DNA from 4 places in the Janthinobacterium sp. CG_23.3 genome. Region 2 is predicted to be linked to each of the others. Evidence: predicted binding sites of a transcription regulator. Region 2 holds the regulator's gene; each other region holds the start of a gene.
What was found. The regulator LexA, encoded in region 2, represses DNA repair genes until DNA is damaged. The targets are predictions, from matches to a motif close to ACTGTATNNNNATACAGT.

Region 1: recA (recombinase RecA) is a predicted target of LexA. The motif match lies at 1,711-1,728, and genes of this name have one in related genera.
Region 3: imuA (translesion DNA synthesis-associated protein ImuA) is a predicted target of LexA. The motif match lies at 955-972, and genes of this name have one in related genera.
Region 4: ACFDR9_RS21640 (error-prone DNA polymerase) is a predicted target of LexA. The motif match lies at 2,133-2,150, and genes of this name have one in related genera.

What each region holds. Positions count from the first base shown of each region.
Region 1 is NZ_JBJXIB010000095.1:4,756-7,926, reverse strand. Features, by position in the region: gene recX (recombination regulator RecX) at 1-375, opposite strand, end outside; gene recA (recombinase RecA) at 556-1,659, opposite strand; gene ACFDR9_RS19825 (response regulator transcription factor) at 1,864-2,556, shown strand; gene ACFDR9_RS19820 (sensor histidine kinase N-terminal domain-containing protein) at 2,553-3,171, shown strand, end outside.
Region 2 is NZ_JBJXIB010000013.1:51,570-54,740, forward strand. Features, by position in the region: gene ACFDR9_RS05810 (cystathionine gamma-synthase family protein) at 1-1,101, shown strand, start outside; gene lexA (transcriptional repressor LexA) at 1,222-1,860, opposite strand; gene rpsF (30S ribosomal protein S6) at 2,119-2,505, shown strand; gene priB (primosomal replication protein N) at 2,526-2,825, shown strand; gene rpsR (30S ribosomal protein S18) at 2,853-3,143, shown strand.
Region 3 is NZ_JBJXIB010000004.1:79,775-82,945, reverse strand. Features, by position in the region: gene ACFDR9_RS02850 (Y-family DNA polymerase) at 1-224, opposite strand, end outside; gene imuA (translesion DNA synthesis-associated protein ImuA) at 157-900, opposite strand; gene ACFDR9_RS02840 (hypothetical protein) at 1,188-1,892, shown strand; gene ACFDR9_RS02835 (OST-HTH/LOTUS domain-containing protein) at 1,986-2,864, shown strand; gene ACFDR9_RS02830 (hypothetical protein) at 2,861-3,171, shown strand, end outside.
Region 4 is NZ_JBJXIB010000114.1:815-3,985, reverse strand. Features, by position in the region: gene ACFDR9_RS21640 (error-prone DNA polymerase) at 1-2,120, opposite strand, end outside; gene ACFDR9_RS21635 (hypothetical protein) at 2,225-2,572, shown strand; gene ACFDR9_RS21630 (hypothetical protein) at 2,922-3,086, opposite strand.

The DNA.
Region 1 (3,171 bases), on a different contig from region 2:
GTGTTTCGAGCGCTGCTCGGCGTCGGCCGCGACCGTGCCGAACTTGCGCCGCCACACTTCGCAGGCGCGCTCGGCCTCGCCGTCGGCCAGGCCGGCCTTGAGTTCCTGCAAGGCCTCGCCGCCGACGCCGTGGCTTTGCAGCTCGGCGACGATGCGGCTGTTGCCGTAGCGCGCAGAGCGGCGGTGGATCAACGCTTCGGAAAAACGCTCCTGCGACAGCCAGTTGGCCGCCTCCAGCGCGTCGAGCAGGGCTTCGACGTCGTCGCCCTCCTCGGCGTGGCGCGCCAGCTTGCGGCCCAGCTCCAAGCGGCTGTGCTCGCGCATCGATAAAAAGCGCAGCGCGCGGCCCTTCAGGCTTAATTGTGGTCGGGGCATCGGCGTCTCCAGTGGCTGTGGGGGGGCAGTGCAAACCAAGGGCGTCACCCCGCGGCCCAGCCTTTGTTTTTTTGACTTTCGCGGCGCGTCAGCGCACTGAAACCTACCCCGAAAACACAAAATCACCGGCCGCAGGGCGCGGCACGGTGATATTTACTATTTACTACTACCGCTTGACGCTTACTCGACGGCCTTCAACTTGGCGGCCGTCTCGGCCTTGTCGGCCTTCTCGGCTTTGTCGGCCTTCGCTTCCAGCACCGGCGGCAGTTCGCGCACGCCCAGCGAGGCGCGCACCTTGTTTTCGATTTCCCGCGCCAAGGCCGGACGCTCCTTCAGGAAGGTGCGGGCGTTGTCCTTGCCCTGGCCGATGCGTTCGCCGTTGTAGCTGTACCACGAACCGGACTTCTCGACGATCTTCGCATCCGACCCCAGATCGAGGATCTCGCCTTCGCGCGACGTGCCTTCGCCATACAGGATGTCGAAATGGGCTTCTTTGAACGGCGGCGCGATCTTGTTCTTGACGACTTTGACCTTGGTTTCGTTGCCGATGACTTCGTCGCCGGACTTGATCGAGCCGGTGCGGCGGATGTCCAGGCGCACCGAGGCGTAGAACTTCAGCGCGTTGCCGCCGGTGGTGGTTTCCGGGCTACCGAACATGACGCCGATTTTCATGCGGATCTGGTTGATGAAGATCACCAGCGTGTTGGTGCGGTTGATCGAACCGGTCAACTTGCGCAGCGCCTGCGACATCAGCCGCGCCTGCAGGCCCGGCAGCGAGTCGCCCATGTCGCCCTCGATTTCGGCGCGCGGCGTGAGCGCGGCCACCGAGTCGATGACGACCAGGTCGACGCTGCCCGAACGCACCAGCGCGTCGCAAATTTCCAATGCCTGCTCGCCGGTGTCCGGCTGCGAGATCAACAACTCGTGCAGGTTGACGCCGAGTTTTTGCGCGTAGCCGACGTCGAGCGCGTGCTCGGCGTCGATAAAGGCGCAGGTGCCGCCCAACTTTTGCATTTCAGCAATGGTTTGCAGCGTCAGCGTGGTCTTGCCCGACGATTCAGGGCCGTAGATTTCCACCACGCGCCCGCGCGGCAAGCCGCCCACGCCCAGCGCGATGTCCAGGCCGAGCGAGCCGGTCGAGACGACCTGCACTTCTTCGATCGGCGCGCTGGCGTCCATGCGCATGACCGAACCCTTGCCGAACTGCTTTTCAATCTGCGCCAACGCGGCGGCAAGCGCCTTGGCCTTTTCCGCCGGCGGTATTACAGCTTTTCTATCGTCCATTATGTTCTTTCAGCCTGAACTAGCGCGTGGGTTAAATTCGTCACAAGCGATACTGTATAAAAAAACAGTGGTTATTGCAAGCGCCACGTGAATTTGTTTGAAACCGGTCAACCAGCGCGGTCGTTTCGCGCCGTTTGGCGCAAACGCTCGCCACCCCGCCCAAAATGCCACACAATACAGACTTTCGACGCCGGATGTCGCCCAATGCGTATTTTACTTGCTGAAGATGATAGCGTGCTGGCCGACGGGCTGACGCGCTCGCTGCGCCAGTCCGGCTACGCCATCGATTGCGTCAAAAACGGCCAGGAGGCCGACACCGCCCTGTCGACCCAGGAATTCGACCTGTTGATCCTCGACCTCGGCCTGCCCAAGTTGTCCGGCCTGGAGGTGCTGCGGCGCCTGCGCGGGCGCGGCGCGGCGCTGCCGGTGCTGATACTCACGGCGGCCGACTCGATCGAGCAGCGCGTCAACGGCCTCGACTTGGGCGCCGACGACTACATGGCCAAGCCCTTCGCCCTCTCCGAGCTGGAGGCGCGGGTGCGCGCGCTGACGCGCCGCGGCGGCGGCGGCGCCACCGTCATCAAGCACGGCCCGCTCAGCTACGACCAGGTCGGGCGCAGCGCCTACATCCACGAGCAGATGCTGGACCTGTCGGCGCGCGAACTGGGCTTGCTGGAAATTTTGCTGGGCCGTACCGGCCGCCTGGTGTCGAAGGAACAACTGGTCGACCACCTGTGCGAATGGGGCGAAGAGGTCAGCAACAACGCCATCGAAGTGTATGTGCACCGCCTGCGCAAGAAGATCGAGGTCGGCGGCGTGCGCATCGTCACCGTGCGCGGCCTCGGCTATTGCCTGGAAAAATTCAGCGACCCGGCCGGCAAGACCGACGCCCGGTGAGCCAGCGCGACGCCGAGCCGGCCGACGACGACGCCGACGCCGCCTGGGCCGAGCCGTTCGCCGCCGAACGCGACGACGGCGTCCAGCATTCGCTGTTCGGCGAGATCCTCGACTGGATGCTGGCGCCGCTGCTGCTGCTGTGGCCGATGAGCATCGCCATCACCTACCTGGTCGCCAAGGCCATCGCCAACCAGCCGTTCGACCACGCGCTCGAAGACAGCGTCACCGTGCTGGCGCAGCAGGTGCGCGAGGTCGACGGCAAGCTGGTCAAACGCCTGCCCGGCTCGGCGCGCGACATGCTGCGCGCCGACGACGTCGACAGCGTCTACTTCCTGATCCTGGGCCGGCGCGGCGAATACGTCGACGGCGACCGCGACCTGGCGCCGCCGCTCGACGAGGACCGCTTCCGCAGCGGCCGGGTGCTGTTTCGCAACGACAGCATGCACGGCACGCCGATCCGCGTCGCCTTCACCTACCTCGACCTGGCCGACGCCGGCTCCGACGAGCCGCGGCGCGCCCTGGTGCAGGTCGCCGAAACCCTCGACAAGCGCGCCCACCTGGCCAACGAGATCATCAAGGGCGTCATTTTGCCGCAGTTCATCATCCTGCCGATCG
Region 2 (3,171 bases):
GTATTCCAGGGCAAGGAGCCGGGCTTCCGCTACGGCCGCCAGGGCAACCCGACCGTCTCGGCGCTGGAAGATAAAATCACCAAGATGGAAGACGGCGTCGCCAGCATCTGCTTCGCCACCGGCATGGGCGCCATCGGCGCCGTGTTTCAGGCGCTGTTGCGGGCCGGCGACCACGTGGTCTCGTCGTCCTTCCTGTTCGGCAACACCAACAGCCTGTGGCAAACGGTGGCCGGGCAGGGCGTCGGCGTCGCCTTCGTCGACGCCACCGACGTCGGGCGGGTCGCCGCGGCGCTCACGCCGGCGACGCGCATTGTTTTCGTCGAAACCATCGCCAACCCGCGCACCCAGATCGCCGACCTGGAGCGCATCGGCGAACTGTGCCAGCAGCGCGGCATCCTCTACATCGTCGACAACTCGATGACCTCGCCCTACCTGTTCCGCCCGAAGACGGTGCACGCCGGCCTGGTGGTGAACGCGCTGACCAAGTCGATCGGCGGCCATGGCGACGCGCTTGGCGGCTGCCTGACCGACACCGGCGCCTACGACTGGGGCCGCTTCCCGAACATCGTCGAGAACTACAAGAAGGCCGCGCCTAAGCAATGGGGCATGGCGCAGATCCGCGCCAAGGGCTTGCGCGACTTCGGCGCCTCGCTGGGGCCGGAGGCGGCGCACAGCATCGCCGTCGGCGCCGAAACGTTGGCGCTGCGCATGGAGCGCGCCTGCGCCAACGCCATGGCGCTGGCGCAACTGCTGGAGGCGGACGAGCGCGTCGCCGCCGTGCACTACCCGGGCCTGGCCTCGCACCCGCAGCACGCCCTCGCCGGCGAACTGTTCCGCGGCTACGGCTTCCTGTTCAGCTTTGAGTTGAAGGACGGCATCGACTGCTTCGACTTCCTGAACCGGCTGAAGTTGGCGATCCCGGCCAGCAACCTGGGCGACACCCGCACGCTGGTGATCCCGGTCGCCCACACCATCTTCTTTGAAATGGGCGCCGAGCGGCGCGCCTCGATGGGCATCGCCGAATCGCTGATCCGCGTCTCGGTCGGCATCGAAGATAGCGCCGACCTGCTGGACGACTTCCGCGCCGCCTTGGCCGGCTAGTTGGTGCGGTTGTCGTCGCTCGGGTTGGCCGGAACGGCGCAATCCGACCCGCGACACGCTGCGGGTCAACAAAAAAGCCGGCCCAGGAGGCCGGCTTTTTGCACTATTCTTTCATCGATCTCAATGCCAGCTGCGCATCAGGCCGACCGCCAAGCCCTCGATGGCGAACTCGTCGGCTTCCGGATCGACCTTGATGATCTTGAAGTCCGGGTTCTCCGGCAGCAGCTCGATCAGGCTGCCGGTCTTGCGGTAGCGCTTGACGGTGACGTCGTTGCCGATGCGCGCCACGACGATCTGGCCGTTCTTGGCGCTGTCGACCTTTTTCACCGCCAGCAAATCGCCGTCCATGATGCCGGCGTCGCGCATCGACTCGCCGCGCACCTTCAGCAGGAAATCGGGGCGGGCCGAAAACATCGCCGGGTCGACCTGGTAATGGGTCTCGACGTGCTCCTGCGCCAGCATCGGCGAGCCGGCCGCGACGCGGCCGATCAGCGGCAGCGACATCATCAGCGAGGCCGGCACGCGCGCGGCGGGCGCGTCGACGGAGGCGCCGATCAGGCGGATGCCGCGCGAGGTGCCGGGCGAAATCTCGATGGCGCCCTTGCGCGCCAGCGCCTGCAAATGCTCCTCGGCGGCGTTGGCCGACTTGAAGCCCAGTTCGTTGGCGATCTCCGCGCGGGTCGGCGGGAAGCCGGTATTTTCAATCGCATCCTTGATCAGATTCAGAATTTGTTCTTGCCGTGCAGTGAGCTTGATCATGGGGGTCCGCGCATCGTGAAATGCTGTCTATATAAACAGACTGTATTTTTGTACAGTATCGACGCCAATGCAAGGGCTTTTACCCGTTTTTGAGAAATAATGCCGAAAACCAGCAACCGGCCCGTGTTGCGCGGCGGCGGCGCGCAAGATGGGTGTTGAGTATTGACAAAAAAGGCGTTATAATCTTCGGCTCACCGCTTCCCACACTCGTCTTGACGCCGAGGTGGGCGATTATCAATCCGTCCTTAAGGAGTTTGCATGCGTCATTATGAAATAGTATTTATCGTCCATCCGGACCAGAGCGAGCAAGTGCCCGCCATGATCGAACGTTACAAAGCCAGTGTGTCGACACGCGGCGGTTCGGTTCACCGCGTGGAAGATTGGGGCCGCCGTCAAATGGCTTACTCGATCCAAAAACTCGCCAAAGCACACTACATCTGCATGAACATCGAGTGCGACAATGAGACCCTGGTCGAATTGGAAACAGCATTCAAATTCAATGATGCCGTGTTGCGTCATCTGACCGTCAAGATGAAGAAAGCTGAAACAGCTCCTTCGCCGATGATGAAGTCGGTTCAACGTGAAGACGCGGCCAAAAGCCATCGCACCGAAGCGCCTGCGGCTGCCGCCGCCGTCGCAGCTTAATTGTTGTTCGGGAACCTGAGCTGAACCAGCTACAAGTTGTCGCCGTCATTGCCGAGCGCGAAGTATTGCGCTACACCCCGGCGGGTATGCCGATTGTGAATGCAGTATTGCAGCACAGTTCGCAACAAATGGAGGCCGGCATCGCCCGCTTGACCGAGTTTGACGTCGCCGCGCTTGCCGCTGGCGAAATCTCAGGCCGGTTCAGTGAGGCAGCCTTGGGCGGGGTCTATCAGTTCACCGGTTTCCTGGCTCGCAAGAGCCGCAACAGTAAAAGCCTGGTGTTTCACATCATTGATTTTAGTGCTGTCAATTCAGACTAGCGCATTTATTAGATACAGGAGCCTCAAATGGCATTCGGTAAAAAGTTCGACAAAAACAAGCTCAAGCTTAAAGAAAAGCGCAAACAGCAAAACCCGCTGTTCAAACGTAAGAAGTTCTGCCGCTTCACCGCCGCGCACGTTGAACAAGTCGACTACAAAGACGTCGATACGCTGAAAGATTTCGTCCAGGAAAACGGCAAGATCATGCCAGCACGCCTGACCGGTACCAAAGCGCACTACCAGCGCCAAGTTGACACCGCAATCAAGCGCGCCCGCTTCCTCGCGCTGCTGCCATACACCGACCTGCACCACGCTTAATTGCTGGCGTCAGAGAATTCCTGGAGAG
Region 3 (3,171 bases), on a different contig from region 2:
AGCATTTCTTTTTCCGGGGTGCGCTCCAGCATGACGGTTGTCGGCGAAATTGCGGACACGCCACCGGCGCGCATTCCTCGTCGAACGCCGGTGCGCGCAGCCTCGTTGGACATAACCGTCACCGTGTTTTGGTCGAGGACAGCAAATGCGCCGGGTTCAGACCAAGACGGGCGCAGCGACTCGAGAGGTAATAAGGGCAGGTAAAGAGTTATCAATAACTTCATGGTCTATATCCAACAGCTGACGACCGGCAGGCATGTCAGCCAGCGGAATAAATAGCGGGACGTCGCAATGCGGTCCACGGCGTTTCAAAATTTCTACAGACACGCCTCCAAGCGCCGGGCGAAGAGCCAGCCGCAGCGGAGCAGGGGACGAATCGCTGGCGCACGACATCGGGCGCATGAACCAGAACCATGTATCGGTCGTCTGCGCTGCCAGATTCAGCCGGCGCAATGACTCTGACCTGACGTTTTGTTGCCAAAAAATGACTGCCCCGCAGCTGCCGTTCTTCAAGATTTGTTCGGTAGTCCAAAGAGCGTCGGCACTACTTTTCGCCGTTATCCAAAGTAGCCGGTTGGTGTCGATGCCGCCCACCTTGAACGCCATCGACTGCGGAATGTAGGGCGGCTGTACCAATGCGATTCGCTGTGTCTTCGAGAGCGCGGCAAGCGCTGGCTCCAAGAGCTGCAGCTCGCCGATGCCTGATTGCTGGAGCAAGAGTTCAATGAGGGACGACCTTGGCCAGCCCTTGTTTGGTAGCTCAGCGTCGAGATATGCGTGCCCAGTGGCGCGCGTGGTTGACCTCGAAACCGCCAACTCGCTCGCGCGCCAGACGTCCTTTGCGACCAGCTGCGCAAGTGTTCGAGTGCTCTCATCCGGTATCAAGGGTGGCGCCAACATGATTTTTTGCTCATTCGCTCCAACGGGTTCTTGATGGAAACCGTCTGGAAAACTACTGTATAAAAACACAGTATAAGCCAACGATTGGCGCTACGTGAAGCTTTTTTATGGTCGGGTGGAGACTGAACAGTTGGTAGCTGTCAGCTCAATCTGAACAAAAAAACGCCATTGCCGCTTCTGCAGTCGTCTTTTGCTACCGCCCGTCGATGCGCAGCATCGGGATTTCATATGCGCGATTTCTATTCTGGTGGCGTGTCGAACTTGCTTGATGGACATTTTGGAAGTATATGGCTAAGATTGCAACACCGCGCAGCCAGGACATGCCTCATTCTTCACCAAGATTGGAACTTATGAAAAGCACTTTCTCCGAATTTGTAAAGAGCATAGGCGACGCTGCTGCTTCAGCCGCAGACGCCGTATCCAAATCGGCCGAAACCTCGCTTGCCGCAGCCAAAACCTCTGCTGAAAAAGCTGGAAATTCCGCGCTTGAGTTCGGCAAATCGACTGGAGAGGTATTGGGTGATGCCGCCCAAGCAACGTCGAACTTTACATCGAGAGCAGGAGATTCAATTTCGAACGGCACAGCAAAGTCGTTAGCCGCAGTCAAACAAGGAGCCTCCGCCGCTGGCGAATCTGCATCAACGAGCACCAAATCTGCCGGGACGGCCCTTGGAGTTGCAGCCGATTCCGCCGGCAACGCACTCGGTGCGCTTGGCGTCCTGGTCGGCGACCTGAACGGCGACGGCAAAGTAGATTTCGAAGACGCAAAAATCGCTGCAGCCAAGGTTCGGGAGGTTGCCGGCGCGGCGGCTGCGGAGCTCGGCCAATTGGGCAAGAGCGCTCTGCAGTCAAAACTCGTCCAAGACGCGGCCGCCGGTGCAGTGGTCGGCGGAGTCTTAGCTTCCTTGATTCCAATTCCATTTGTTAGCACCATAATCGGCGCCAAAGTTGGCGCGGCAGTAGGCATTTACAATAGCATCGTGAAGAAGTGACAACAGAGCCCGAGTTCATCTCAATCCATAGTTGACGTGAGCGGCGTTTTAATAGAGCTACAGCATGAAGTCCAGCGTAAGCTGGGCCGCTGCATGTTGCGTGTGCAGCAGTACGAGCGGTTGTTGAAGACAATGGTCGCGGGCATGGCAGTGAAAGGTCCGGTAGAACGATTCCAAGCCGTGCAGGACCAAAAACTCGCCGACGTGCGCAACAAGACTTTGGGCACGCTCGTGGGAACGTTCACCGGTGACCATCTGACTGCGGCTTCATCGGACGTTGAGGTTATTCCGGATGATGGCACCAGGTCCGGCGGCCAATCTGCTGATGTTCCTTGGGCCAGCGTGCGATTCAATATCTCAATGTCGCCTGAGCGCTATGCGCAAACCAAGGATGGCTTGGCCGAGCTGGTGGCAATGCGCAATGACCTCGTCCATCATCTCATTGAAAATTTCGACATCTCTGATGAAAACGGATGTCGCGCTGCATCCATCCATCTCGACGTTTGCTACGGCAAAATTGATAGCCAATGCAAGCTATTGAAAACTTGGGCCAACAGCGTAGTTGAGTCCCAGGCGCTGGCGTCGTCATACGTGCAGTCAAAGGCCTTCGAAGATATGTTTATTCATGGTATCAACGAGGACGGTTCAGTGTGCTGGCCGCGGAGCACGATAGTCGAATGCCTGCGCGAGGCTGAAGCTGCTTGTCAAGTGGGCGGATGGACCTCCCTCGATGCCGCGATAGGGTTTATCTCGAAGGAAAATCGAGACCAGGGACCAAACAGGTATGGCTGCAAGACTTGGCGCCAAATTTTGAGGAAATCCGGACTGTTCGAACTTCGCATCTCCAATGCCTCGCAGGGTGCGATAGTTCAGGCGTGGTACCGTAGCTGTCCCGACGCCCCCGTTGCCCCAAACTGCCCTTATGGGAAGCCGCCTAGCCAAACCGTAGCGACTTTGAAAGCCATGAAATGACCTCACAAAATCTTCAAAATCGCGTCGACCCATGGGGCCAACTGCATGCTGTTCCAAGCAGAGGAACACTCATGGGGAATCGCGGAATCCTTCATGACGACGGGAATCGTATTGTCAGACCGTGGGCGCATAAGGCATGGGCCACGTGCCTGCTTGAATTCAACAGCATCAAGCGGGCTAAACCATTCTCGCCAGGGAATTACTCCGAGCTTTTTTTCCTCGACGAAGCGACCGCCTTTGCGGCGGGTCACCGGCCGTGTTCTTACTGCCAGAGGGCGCGCCATCGTGAGTTCAAGGATGCGTGGGT
Region 4 (3,171 bases), on a different contig from region 2:
TCCATGCCGCCCTTGCGCTTCCACGCCGCCATCGCCCGCCGCAAACCGTCGGCCTCGCCCGGCGTGTAGCCGGCCGCGATGATCGCCACCTGCATCACCTGCTCCTGGAAAATCGGCACGCCCAGGGTGCGCTCCAGCGCCGGGCGCAGGTCGTCCTTCTCGTAGGCGACCAGCTTGGGGTTCTGCCGGCGCTGCAAATACGGGTGCACCATGCCGCCCTGGATCGGCCCGGGCCGCACCAGCGCGACCTCGATCACCAGGTCGTAGAAGCGGCGCGGCTGCAGCCGCGGCAACATGCTCATCTGCGCGCGCGACTCGATCTGGAACACGCCGACGGTGTCGGCCAGGCAGATCATGTCGTAGGTCGCCGCGTCCTCGGCCGGAATGTCGTGCAGCGCGAACTCGCTGCCGCGGCGCCGGCCGACCAGCTCGAGCGCGCGCCGCAGCGCCGACAGCATGCCCAGCGCCAGCACGTCGACCTTCATCAGGCCCAGCTCCTCCAGGTCGTCCTTGTCCCACTGGATCACGCTGCGCTCGGCCATGCTGGCGTTCTCAATCGGCACCAGGCGCGACAGCTTGCCCTGGGCGATGACGAAGCCGCCCGGATGCTGCGACAGGTGGCGCGGAAAGCCCAGCAGGGCCTGCGCCAGCGTGGCCCACTGCTGCGACAGCGGCGCCTGCGGATCGAGGCCGCACTCGGCCAGGCGGTTCAGCAAGTCCTGCTTGCCGTCGAACCAGTGGTGCGCCTTGGCCACCTTCTCGACCACCGCCAGGTCGATCCCAAGCGCCTTGCCGCTGTCGCGCAGCGCGCTTTTGGGCCGGTACGAAATAACCACGGCGGCCAGCGCCGCGCGCTCGCGGCCGTATTTGGCGTAAATATACTGGATCACCTCTTCGCGGCGCTGGTGCTCGAAGTCGACGTCGATGTCGGGCGCCTCGGCGCGCTCCTTCGAGATGAAGCGCTCGAACAGCAGGTTGCCGCGGGCCGGGTCGACCTCGGTCACGCGCAGGCAGTAGCAGACCGCCGAATTGGCCGCCGAGCCGCGGCCCTGGCACAGGATGCCCTGGGAACGGGCGAAGCGCACGATGTCGTAGACGGTCAGGAAATACGGCTCGTAGGCCAGCGCGGCGATCAATTCGAGTTCGCATTCGATCTGCTCCTGCACGGCGGCCGGGATACCCTCGGGGAAGCGCTGGTGCGCGCCGATATAGGTTTCGCTGCGCAGATAACTGCCCGGCGTGTGGCCGGGCGGCACCAGCTCGTCGGGATACTCATAGCGCAGCTGGTCGAGCGAAAACGTGCACAGGCGGGCCATGCGCAGCGTCTCGGCCAGCGCCTGGGCCGGGTAGATGTTGGCCAGGCGCAGGCGCGCGCGCAAATGCTGCTCGGCGTTCTGCGCCAGCGCGTAGCCGCACTCGCCCACCGGCTTGCCGACGCGCACCGCGCACAGGGTGTCGTGCAGCGGCTTGCGCGAACGCACATGCATGCACACGTGGCCGACCGCCACCACCGGCAGGCCGTGCTGCCAGGCCACCTCGTTGACGCTGAGCCGGTGGGCGTCGTCGAAGGCGCGGTGCAGCAGGTTCAGGCCGATCCAGCCGCGCCCCGGGAAGGTGGCCGCCAGCCACGCCGCCTGCGCGTGCAAGCGGTCGACGCCGGCCGGCTGGTGCGTTGGATAGCCCGGCAGCAGCACCAGCAGGCAATCGGCCAGTCCCTGCAGATGCGCCTGCTGCGCCTTGGGCGCGGCGAAGTCGTCCGGCGTCAGCAGATAACTGCCCTTGACCGCGCCCTCGCGGGTGCGCGCCAGCGTAATCAGCTCGGACAAGTTGCCGTAGCCGTTGCGGTTTTGCGCCAGCGCCAGCAGCGACAGCGCCGGGCTGCCGTCCGCCTGCTTCAAATGGAAATGCGCGCCGATGATCAAGGGCAGGCCGGCGCGCTTGGCCTGGGCGTGCGCCCGCACCACGCCGGCCAGCGAACACTCGTCGGTAATGGCCAGCGCCGCGTAGCCGAGCTGTACTGCGCGCGCGACCAGCTCCTCGGCGTGCGAGGCGCCGTACAAAAACGAAAAATTCGTCAGACAAAACAGCTCCGCGTAATCGGGCAAGCCGGCTGATCCCATGATACCCATGATACTGTATATAAACACAGTATTATAAGCGCGTTTTTGCGGCTTGCCCACCTCTATGCTACGCTACAACATTGCCTTGATACCAAGCAGAGAACATGCCCGCCAGCCACAAACTACTGTGCTTCGGCGCCACCCCCCGCGGCGGCAACCCGGCCCTCGTCATCGAAGACGAGCACGCCGACGCGGCGGCGCGCCAGCAATTATTGATCGCCGCCTGGGGAAAAGAACGTGGCGTGAGCGGCTGCTACGCCTACGCCCAGCGCGCCGACGGCCGCTACGAGGGGCGCAACTTCAACCACCTCGACCCGGCGCTGGAAGACACCGCCACCGCTCAACGAACCGGGTCAAGGCTGGAAAGTCCAAGGCTTCCACCGACAGTTGGGCCGAATCGGACGACTGATCATGTAAAAACGACAAGAACGCGATGTCGTTCTGGTGGATGAATTGCGCGCTGCAACCAGCCAGCGACGCGGCCGCCAACGCCGCGGCGGTCCACCTGAAATACATTCCCCTGTCAAACAACGCGATACTCCTGAATTATGAAGACTGGCCATTCCATTGAATGGCCGATAGTGGCAACTTCGTTGACGTAGGGTGGGCACGGTCCTGTGCCCACGCGTGCCACGGCGCCCGCCGCGTGGGCACAACAACGCGCCCACCCTGGCAAGCCGATACGCCAACGAACGCAGAAACTAGTTTAACGCCGACTGCGTAGTGATCGTTACTTTTTCATTCGAAGGCAAATGCGTCACCACGATTTCCGTCTCGGTCATCGCATCGATGCGGTATACATTATCCAGTGTTTCCTTGGCCCGGATTGGAAATTAATACATCGTCGCGCGTCAGATAGGTGACCAGCTTGCCGTTCACGTCGACCATCCGGCCGAAATAGAGGAAGGGAAAAGGCGGAGCGACGGGCTTGACCGGGGCTGGCGGCAGCGGCGGAGGCGGCGCCACGAACTTCGGCTGTGGTGGCAAAAAAGTCACAACCTAGAAGGGGTCGGCGGTGGCCTCGAGCAAGGGGTCGCGGTCAAACTCGCTG